DNA from 3 places in the Vibrio sp. 2134-1 genome. Region 3 is predicted to be linked to each of the others. Evidence: predicted binding sites of a transcription regulator. Region 3 holds the regulator's gene; each other region holds the start of a gene.
The links. The regulator PurR, encoded in region 3, represses purine synthesis genes. The targets are predictions, from matches to a motif close to TNANGNAAACGTTTNCNTNA.
Positions count from the first base shown of each region.

Region 1: a site for PurR is predicted at 1,331-1,350, ahead of purL (phosphoribosylformylglycinamidine synthase). Genes of this name have one in related genera too.
Region 2: a site for PurR is predicted at 1,483-1,502, ahead of folD (bifunctional methylenetetrahydrofolate dehydrogenase/methenyltetrahydrofolate cyclohydrolase FolD). Genes of this name have one in related genera too.

Region 1 covers NZ_JAWOUS010000006.1:88,015-91,261, forward strand. The annotation lists gene mltF (membrane-bound lytic murein transglycosylase MltF) at 1-1,192, opposite strand, end outside; gene purL (phosphoribosylformylglycinamidine synthase) at 1,492-3,247, shown strand, end outside.
Region 2 covers NZ_JAWOUS010000013.1:86,514-89,760, forward strand. The annotation lists gene R7R78_RS15305 (NupC/NupG family nucleoside CNT transporter) at 1-484, shown strand, start outside; gene folD (bifunctional methylenetetrahydrofolate dehydrogenase/methenyltetrahydrofolate cyclohydrolase FolD) at 553-1,413, opposite strand; tRNA gene R7R78_RS15315 (tRNA-Arg) at 1,617-1,693, shown strand; gene R7R78_RS15320 (beta-ketoacyl-ACP synthase) at 1,879-3,102, opposite strand; gene fabG (3-oxoacyl-ACP reductase FabG) at 3,099-3,247, opposite strand, start outside.
Region 3 covers NZ_JAWOUS010000011.1:48,251-51,497, forward strand. The annotation lists gene R7R78_RS13585 (TfoX/Sxy family DNA transformation protein) at 1-243, opposite strand, end outside; cyclic di-GMP riboswitch class I at 360-449, opposite strand; gene purR (HTH-type transcriptional repressor PurR) at 737-1,741, opposite strand; gene torD (molecular chaperone TorD) at 2,209-2,856, opposite strand; gene torR (two-component system response regulator TorR) at 3,123-3,247, shown strand, end outside.

The sequences.
Region 1 (3,247 bases), on a different contig from region 3:
AAGCTAACGCAAACCATATTTTTTCATGCTCGTTAATGCTATCAGGCACGCGACTTACAATACGACGTAAGTACTCGACACCACCACGAACAGATTGCTCAGGGTCTAAACGGTTTGTTACCCCGACGCTTTTCGCTGTTGGCAGAGTCAGCATCATCATCCCCCTAACACCTGTTGGCGATTTTGCTGTTGGTTTCCAGTGTGACTCTTGATAAGCCAATGCTGCAATTAAGCGCCAGTCGAACTCTTCGCTGTATTTTTGGAATAAAGGTGCCCATTTAGGCAATTTGTCATCCAGAGCTCGAATGAATGCGCGAGTATCAACGTAGTCAAATGCTTCAATATGACCAATGTACTTTTCTTCGAGGGTGGACAGTTCTCCTGATTGTTTGATGTTACCGAAAAACTCTATCAGCATCGCATACAAACTTTCGTCTTCAGAACGTCGAGTAAACCAAGATACTGGTTGATCTTCTGTAAGTTCGAACGCGAGCGCAAGATCGGGGTAAAGGCGTTGAGCAAGGGAAAGTTCCACCGAATCAGTCACAGTAAAACGTAACTCACCCGTCGATACGTATTTGAGTAAGTCTCTCGTGTCAGCATCACCAACAATTTCAAACTGAAGTTCTGGATACTGCTTCTTTAACGCTGTTAGGGTCGGAACATATTGCGATTGTTCAACGATCTTTAATGTTTGAGCGCCTGCATTTGTATCTTCGTCGGACTCGTCGTCTTTCGAGGCTTGGTATTCAATGAGTTGTTCGATATCACGTGGTCGAAGTTGCCCTTTTTTATATACCACTTGTTGGCTTACATAATAATAGGCAGGGCCTGGTCTAAATCGTTTGACTGCTTGTGACGTTTGATTTAAACCCGTAGCGATGATATCGATATCTCCTTTCTTAAGAGCAGGAAAAAGCTCAGCCTGGCGAAAGGCTGGTTTAATCTCGAGTTTGACGCCGAGCTGTTCCGCAAACTGACGCGCCAATTCGTAATCCAACCCTGCGGGACCATCGGGACCTATGTAGTAGGAAAGCTGATTGTTTAGCGTGCCAACACGAAGCACACCACGTTCTTGAATTTTTTCAAATTCACTTTTGGGCTCCGACTCAATCTGGCAAGCTGAGAGCAAAAGAACAGAAACTAAAATTAGAGCACTGCGCTTGAGCCGGTTGAAGTGACTTATTTGCATTAATAGGTACATCTTGGAAAATTTCTATTTGCCTTTATATCAAAGCGAGCTCATGGGGCAAAGTGAATCACACACTTATAACGTGACATTGTGTGTTTTATCGACATTTTAGTTGTAATTCAAATTTGACAAAAAAAATGACGCAAACGGTTGCTTTTGGTGTTACATCACAAAAACAATTACTATATAATGCGCTCGCAATGACGAGGTGGAATCGGCATAGGTTCGACAGGGCTTATTTTAAGTGTCTGAATTTATTCCAATATCACCTTAATCAATTGCATAAGAGACCTAAGCACATGAGAATTTTGCGTGGCTCCCCAGCTCTTTCAGAGTTTCGTGTTAATAAACTACTGGAACTTTGTCGTGAACAAGATCTGCCTGTAACTGGCATTTATGCCGAGTTTATGCACTTTGCCGATCTAAAGTCAGACCTTGATGACCAAGAGTTAGAAAAACTTGAAAAGTTACTAACTTACGGCCCAACCATCGAAGAGCATGAGCCTGAAGGTCTTCTACTTCTTGTCACGCCTCGTCCTGGCACTATCTCGCCTTGGTCTTCTAAATCTACCGATATCGCTGTTAACTGTGGTCTGGATAAAGTGAAACGTCTAGAGCGTGGTACGGCTTATTATGTCGAGTCTTCAGTTGTTCTATCAGAAGCTCAAGCTGACGCTGTTAAAGCGTTAATTCACGACCGCATGATGGAAACAGTATTCACAGAATTTGAAGCCGCATCAGCATTATTTACTGTTGCAGAGCCTAAGCCTGTCGCACATGTTGATATCTTAGCTGGCGGTCGTCTTGCGCTTGAAGAGGCAAACGTTTCCCTTGGCTTGGCACTCGCAGAAGATGAAATTGATTACTTGGTCGAGAACTTTACTAAGCTTGGGCGTAACCCAAACGACATTGAATTGATGATGTTTGCTCAGGCGAACTCAGAGCATTGTCGCCACAAAATTTTTAACGCAGATTGGACTATCGACGGGGTAGATCAACCTAAGTCTTTGTTCAAAATGATCAAAAACACTTTTGAAACGACACCTGACTATGTACTGTCTGCATACAAAGACAACGCAGCCGTTATGACAGGTTCTAAAGCGGGGCGTTTCTTCCCTGACCCTAAATCTCGTCAATACACGTACCACCATGAAGATACGCACATCTTGATGAAGGTAGAAACGCACAACCACCCAACGGCAATCTCTCCGTGGCCGGGCGCATCGACTGGCTCAGGCGGTGAAATTCGTGACGAAGGCGCGACGGGTATCGGCGGTAAGCCAAAAGCGGGTCTGGTTGGTTTTACAACCTCTAACTTACGTATTCCTGGTTTTGAACAGCCATGGGAAACCGACTTCGGCAAGCCGGGTCGTATTGTGAATGCGTTAGACATCATGCTTGAAGGCCCTCTTGGCGGCGCGGCATTCAACAACGAATTTGGTCGTCCCAATCTATTGGGTTACTTCCGTACTTACGAAGAAAAAGTCACTTCTCATGCGGGTGAAGAAATTCGTGGTTACCACAAACCAATCATGATTGCTGGTGGTATGGGTAACATCCGCGATGAACACGTACAGAAGAAAGAGATCCCTGTAGGTGCGAGCCTAATCGTACTTGGTGGTCCGGCAATGAACATCGGTCTTGGTGGTGGTGCGGCATCTTCCATGGCATCTGGTCAGTCAGCAGAAGATCTGGACTTCGCTTCGGTACAGCGTGAAAACCCAGAGATGGAACGTCGCTGTCAGGAAGTGATCGACCGTTGTTGGCAGTTAGGCGACGATAACCCAATCGCATTTATCCACGATGTGGGTGCAGGCGGTATCTCTAACGCATTGCCTGAACTTGTCGACGACGGTGAGCGTGGCGGTAAGTTCCAATTACGCGATGTACCAAACGATGAGCCGGGCATGAGCCCACTGGAAATCTGGTGTAACGAATCACAGGAACGTTACGTTCTAGCGGTAGCGCCAGAAAACATGGAAGCATTCGACGCCATCTGTAAGCGTGAACGCGCACCGTATGCAGTGGTGGGTGTGGCGACAGAAGAGCGTCATC
Region 2 (3,247 bases), on a different contig from region 3:
TGCCATGGCGGGTGTACGCATTGCTGTATCGGTCGGTGGTACGTTACTGGCGTTTATTAGTGTCATTGCAATGCTAAACGGCATGTTAGGCTGGATAGGTGATCTTATTGGGACACCATTAAGTTTTGAGCTCATCCTAGGTTTTGTGTTTGCGCCAGTCGCTTGGTTGTTGGGTATCCCATGGCAAGAAGCAACCACAGCAGGCTCGCTGATTGGTAACAAGATTGTGGTGAATGAGTTCGTCGCTTTCATCCAGCTTGCAGAAGTGAAGTCTCAACTTAGTGAACACTCACAAGCAATCGTGACGTTTGCTTTGTGTGGCTTTGCAAACATCTCAAGCATGGCGATGCTGATTGGTGGGTTGGGCTCATTGGTACCAGAAAAGCGTGCATTTGTTTCTAAGCATGGTTTCCGTGCGATTATCGCTGGTGTCATGGCGAACTTAATGAGCGCTTCGATTGCGGGCGTGATTTTAAGTCTGTAATTGAAATAGATATCAACAATTAGCAAAAAGGCTCCTTGCGGAGCCTTTTTCGTATCTTAAGTTTTACGTTATTTGTCTGTGTGGAACTGTTCGCAAGCGAGCATCGTGTTCTCAATTAAACTTGCGACGGTCATTGGGCCAACGCCACCAGGAACAGGAGTAATAAAGCTCGCACTTTCACGTGCTTTGTCGTATTCCACGTCGCCAACTAGTTTGCCTGAATCAAGACGGTTAATACCGACATCGACCACCACTGCGCCTTTTTTAATCCACTCACCAGGGATGAAGTTAGGCTTACCAACCGCCACCACGACAACGTCAGCTTGACGCACATGACTCTCTAGGTCTTTGGTAAAACGGTGACATGTTGTTGTTGTGCAGCCCGCAAGCAGCAGCTCAAGTGTCATTGGACGACCAACAATGTTTGATGCACCAACCACAACCGCATGTTTACCACGTAGCTCAATGTTGTAACGGTCGAGTAGGGTAATTATGCCCTTTGGCGTGCAAGAGCGAAGCTTTGGAATACGCTGCGCAAGACGACCAACGTTGTAAGGATGGAAGCCATCCACGTCCTTCTCTGGGTGAATGCGCTCTAAAACATGTGTTGTGTCTATGCCCGCAGGAAGGGGTAATTGCACTAGAATGCCGTCAATTTCATCATCGTTGTTTAATTCATCAATCAGAGCTAGTAACTCTTCTTCTGAGCTAGACGCAGGAAGGTCAAAAGACTTAGAAACAAACCCAACTTCTTCACATGCGCGGCGTTTGCTACCGACATAAACCTGAGAAGCAGGATCTTCACCAACTAGAACCACTGCTAAACCAGGAGCACGTAGCCCAGCTTCAACACGTGCTTTAACACGTGCAGCCACTTCAGATCGAACAGTTTGGGAAATGAGAGTTCCGTCTATATTTTGAGCAGTCATGACTTTCCTTATAAATTAAGAAGGCAGATTATCTGCGGCGCATTGTCGCAGAATTTCTTATCAACATCCATAAGCAAACGTTTGCTTTGTGGTGTTTTTGAACATTAAGCGTTTTAATGGACTTTTTTTAGGCATTCAGATCAGAATGTTATGAAAACCCGTTGATTTACCCGTTTGAACTCGTATAATCCTGTCCCTGTAGCGCGCCCTTAGCTCAGCTGGATAGAGCACGTCCCTTCTAAGGATGTGGTCATTGGTTCGAATCCAATAGGGCGTGCCATTTATTCAAAAGCCCCGATAACTCTTTGAGTTGTCGGGGCTTTGTCGTTTTTAGGTTTTTGGCTGTAATTGCCACTCTATCTACAACTTTTGAATGGCATTCTAGCCATTGCAATTTCTAGCAATCTGGATAGCCACCAACAAAAAAGCGCTGGTTAACCAGCGCTTTTGCATTTATTAAGGGAATTACATCTTTTTAAAGATGATGGAGGTGTTGATGCCGCCAAAGGCGAAGTTGTTACTCATCAAATATTTCACGTCCAGCTCTCGACCTTGTCCAGCGATGTAGTCTAAATCGCCACATTGCTCGTCGAGGTTTTCTAGGTTGAGCGTTGGGTTAAACCAACCTGTGTGCATCATTTCTAAACCTAGCCACGCTTCAATCGCGCCACAGGCGCCTAGTGTGTGGCCAAAGTAGCTCTTGAGTGAACTGATTGGCACTTTGCCCAGAGCATTCGCTGTTGCGTTGCTTTCCGCAATATCGCCGCGGTCGGTGGCAGTGCCGTGAGCAGATACATAGTCGATCTTCTCAGAAGGAATGCCCGCGTTTTGCAAAGCCATTTCCATACAGATTTGCATGGTTTCCATCTGTGGTTGAGTGACGTGTGCGGCATCGCAGTTGCTGGCAAAACCGATGATTTCTGCATAGATTTTCGCGCCACGAGCGACGGCGTGTTCGTACTCTTCCAGAACCAGTGTTCCCGCACCTTCACCAATCACCAAACCATCGCGATCGGAGTCATAAGGTCTTGGTGTGCTTTTCGGGTCTTCATTCTTTAGACTGGTGGCAAAAAGGGTATCGAAGACAGCAGATTCCGTTGGGCACAATTCTTCAGCGCCACCAGCAACCATCACCGTTTGGTAGCCGTGTTTGATCGCTTCGTAGGCATAGCCGATTGCTTGGCTGCCAGAAGTACATGCACTGCTGGTTGGGATCACTCGGCCTTTCAAACCGAAAAATAGACCAACGTTCACTGCCGTAGTATGCGGCATCATCTGCACGTAAGTCGTTGCGGTGATCGCTTTAGTGGTTTTCTCATTTAGCATGACACCAAATGCACCGATTGCGTCGGTACTGCCTGTTGATGAGCCGTATGCGATACCCGTTTGACCGTTGGTTAGCACGTCGTTACCAATCAAACCTGCTTGGCTTAGTGCGTTTTCTGTTGCGACGGTCGCCAATTTGGAAACACGCCCCATGCCGCGTACTTGCTTGCGCTTGTAGTGCTTTGGCAGTTCAAAATCTAAAATTGGTGCCGCGAGCTTGGTGTTCAAACCATCATACTGTTCGTAAGAAGGCATGTATTGCGTCGCGTTCTGGCAGTCACGCAGTTTTGGTTCGACAGACTGCCAATCGTTACCAAACGCAGTCACGCCTGACATTCCGGTTACAACAACTCGACGGCTCATACTAGGCCTCCGTTTACCGAAATGACTTGGCGAGTTACATAGCCTGCGATGTCAGACATAAGGTAACTGACTAAACCAGCAACTTCTTCTGGCTCTCCCATGCGGCGCAAAGGAATTTGCGGCATCGCGTGTTCTTTCACGTGTT
Region 3 (3,247 bases):
AATAGCGTAGTACTTTGTAACGACTGGAAAGCCACGTTTTTTATAAACGTAAGGCTTTAGCCCTTGTTTCTCGAAGTCAGATGAAGTTTTTTGGTCTGCTCTGATATGAAGCTGATTGTTTACCACTAGTGCAAACATTGTTTCATCAGCGAATAGTCCGAAGCCACCAAACATTGAGCGCGACTTGATATTACCAAGTGCCTCAAATAGCTTCATAGAGTCTTTGAGTATCGGTTTATCCATGTTTTGTTATCTCGGTGTAATTAATATTACGCCACCAAAAGTCAGGTCCGAGAGAGTAGCAAACATGCGTAAAAACAATGTCATTACAGAGTAAAGTCATTGCTTACACACTTGCCATCGGTAACCCCGCTACCTTCCATATCGTAATATGGTTCAGGCCGGAGGCTTTGCGTCCCACTCTTTCGAATGGTTTGCCCTGTGCGTGACACAATGAGCATACTTCTTATATTGAATTAACATCACGGTTTAGCGTTAAAAGTGTGATTTCGGTTCAATAAAAATGATAGATTGAATGCTCTATTTTGCATATGGAAAGGTGCAAATTGGCCTTTGAAAAGGAGTTCTTAATATATATTACATTTATATAAAACAGGGAGTTAACGTTAGTCAATTGTTATTAGAGTGGTGTGAAGTATTAGAGAATGCTTAATTTTTCCAAAAAAATAAGCGCCCCTGTAGAGCGCTTATTTAACCGTGTTAAATACAGTGAAATTTAGTTCATTTTTTTCACAGTATTTCGAATTACAAGCTCAGGTTGCATTTCGAAAATTCGTTTTTCGTGTTCTTTATCTTTGATACGCTCAAGTAGAATTTCGAATGCATTTTTACCAACACGACGTTTAGGTTGGTGGATAGTCGTTAGCGGTGGAGAGAAGTATTCTGCAAGCTCGATGTTGTCGTAGCCGATCACTGAAATATCTTCAGGAATTTTGATCCCGTTTTGTTGCAAGCGGCTCATTAGGCCGAGAGCCATTGTGTCGTTAAAACAGAATACCGCCGTCGGGCGCTTGTCCATTGCGGTAATTTTATCTGCAACTAATACGGCCGTATCACATTCAAAGTTACCTTCAAGGATCCAGTCTTCATTTACAGCTAGGTTCGCTTCGCTCATTGCGCGACGGAAACCTGCAATGCGCTCTTGGCAAGCAAGCTTTTCAAAATGACCGCTTAGACAAGCGATATCCGTATGACCATTGTCAATCAGATGTTTGGTCGCAATGTAGCCACCTTCTTCTGAGTTATCCATGATTTTGTCTGCTTGCGAGCTCTCTGGGCCCCAATCCATGACCACTTTAGGAATGTCCGCATGACGGTCAAGCATCTCTTTTAGTTCTTCGGTTAAGTCAGAACACATCACTAGGATGCCATCAACGCGCTTTTCAGCCAGCATACGAATGTAATCGCGTTGTTTTTCGTAAATCCCGCCTGTGTTACATAAAATCAGAGTATAGCCTTGGCGGTAACAGTAGCTCTCAACGCCATCAATCACTTCTGAGAAAAATAGGTTAGTTGATTGAGTTACTAACATGCCAATCGTACGAGTTGAGTTGCATTTTAGGCTGCGTGCAACGGCACTTGGCGCGTAATTCAGCTCGTCAACGGCTTTCATTACTTTTTCTTGCGTTGCTTCTGCAACGAAACGCGTTTTATTGATAACGTGCGAAACTGTCGTAGTGGAAACGCCGGCTAAGCGAGCAACGTCTTTTATCGTGGCCATAAATGGTGTCCTGTATCGAGCTACTGAAATATGTCGTATTGGATGTACCTGATGCTCTAATGGTTTCACACCTAGCAATATAAAATTGGCGCTAAGTGTCTCGGCAGCGGTTGATCCAAGTGCGACAAAAGGGTGCGTAGCAGCATCGGTCGATGAATTTTATCTTTTTTCTATCTGATGAGAAATTGCCATCAACCTGTTAAGAAAACACAAAAACCGCTATATTTCAGCGGTTTACATATAAATCATATTTAATCGTTTGCGCTCACATTTTAGCCCTATGTGGACTGACTAGCAATGTTTTCAGCACGAGATTTGTGTATTTGAAGTCACATTTTGACTGCTAAATAACCAAGCGTCTTTGCGCTAAGTTAAGGCAAACGAATATTATACCCAAGTTACTTACAATTGGTCACTTTCGGCATACAGGAAGCCCGATAGGCAGGCTCCCTAAAAATAGGCGGCAATTATTCACCAAGAAGGTAGGCGCTGTCTAGTTTACAAAATGCAACTAATAGTTTCGCGACACTCGAGTAAAATCCAAATTCGTCGAATTGTTTACATTTGTCTGAAAACTGAGGTAACCAAGACATCAATTGTTGCTGGATAAAGTCGTTTTGTTTAACGAAGGCTTCTTCCATGTGTTTTTCTTGTTCAAGCTCGTTTGAGCGGATAATCATGTTCCCGAGAAAGTCGAGCTCAACGGCTAAGTGATCCGCAGGTTCCTTTAGGTTTTCGTCTACTTGAACGCCAAATTCAGCCATCAACTTTTCCATTTCCTCAGCTGGCTTGTCATTCAGTAAACCTGATTCACCAATGTACATGGATGCGTAAGGAAGAGCGCCGTATTTTTCTGTCTTCAAAAACAGTTCACAAAAGTCAGCTGCAAGCTCTAGTTGTGCATCTTCACGATCTTGTAACCGATTCAGCGCATCAACTAGGCTATCAACGGCTGGTTTCAGCGACTCATTTTCACCTAAGCCTGCGAGAAAACTGCGAATTTCAACACTGTGATAGGCTTCCAATTCTTTCTCTGTTAGTTCTTTTGCGAACAAGCTCGAAAACCACCAGTAAATTTCAGCGCGTTTTTCATTAAAAGCTTTCACTTCTTGCATTTTGGGCTCCTGAATGATGCTTCAAGTCATGCATCACAAAGTCAATTAGGGATATCCCCTAAGTGTAATCAATTAAAATGAATAGCAGTAACTATAATTGTTATGTTTTATGGTCAAAAATGACCGTTTATTAATAGCAGTGGGTAAGCTTGTTTTGAATCAATAAAAACGCTAAATCTTGCGTTTTAATGTATCTATGACTAGAAATGTTACTAGTTATGAATAGAATACGTCTTGGATAATAAGAAGACAGAAAAGTGGTGTAAATGAGCTATCACGTATTAGTCGTAGAAGATGATGTTGTAACTCGTAGTAAGCTTGCGGGATATTTCCAAAATGAGGGCTACCAAGTCAGCGAAGCAGAGAGTGGCGCGGAAATGCGTGAAGTTTT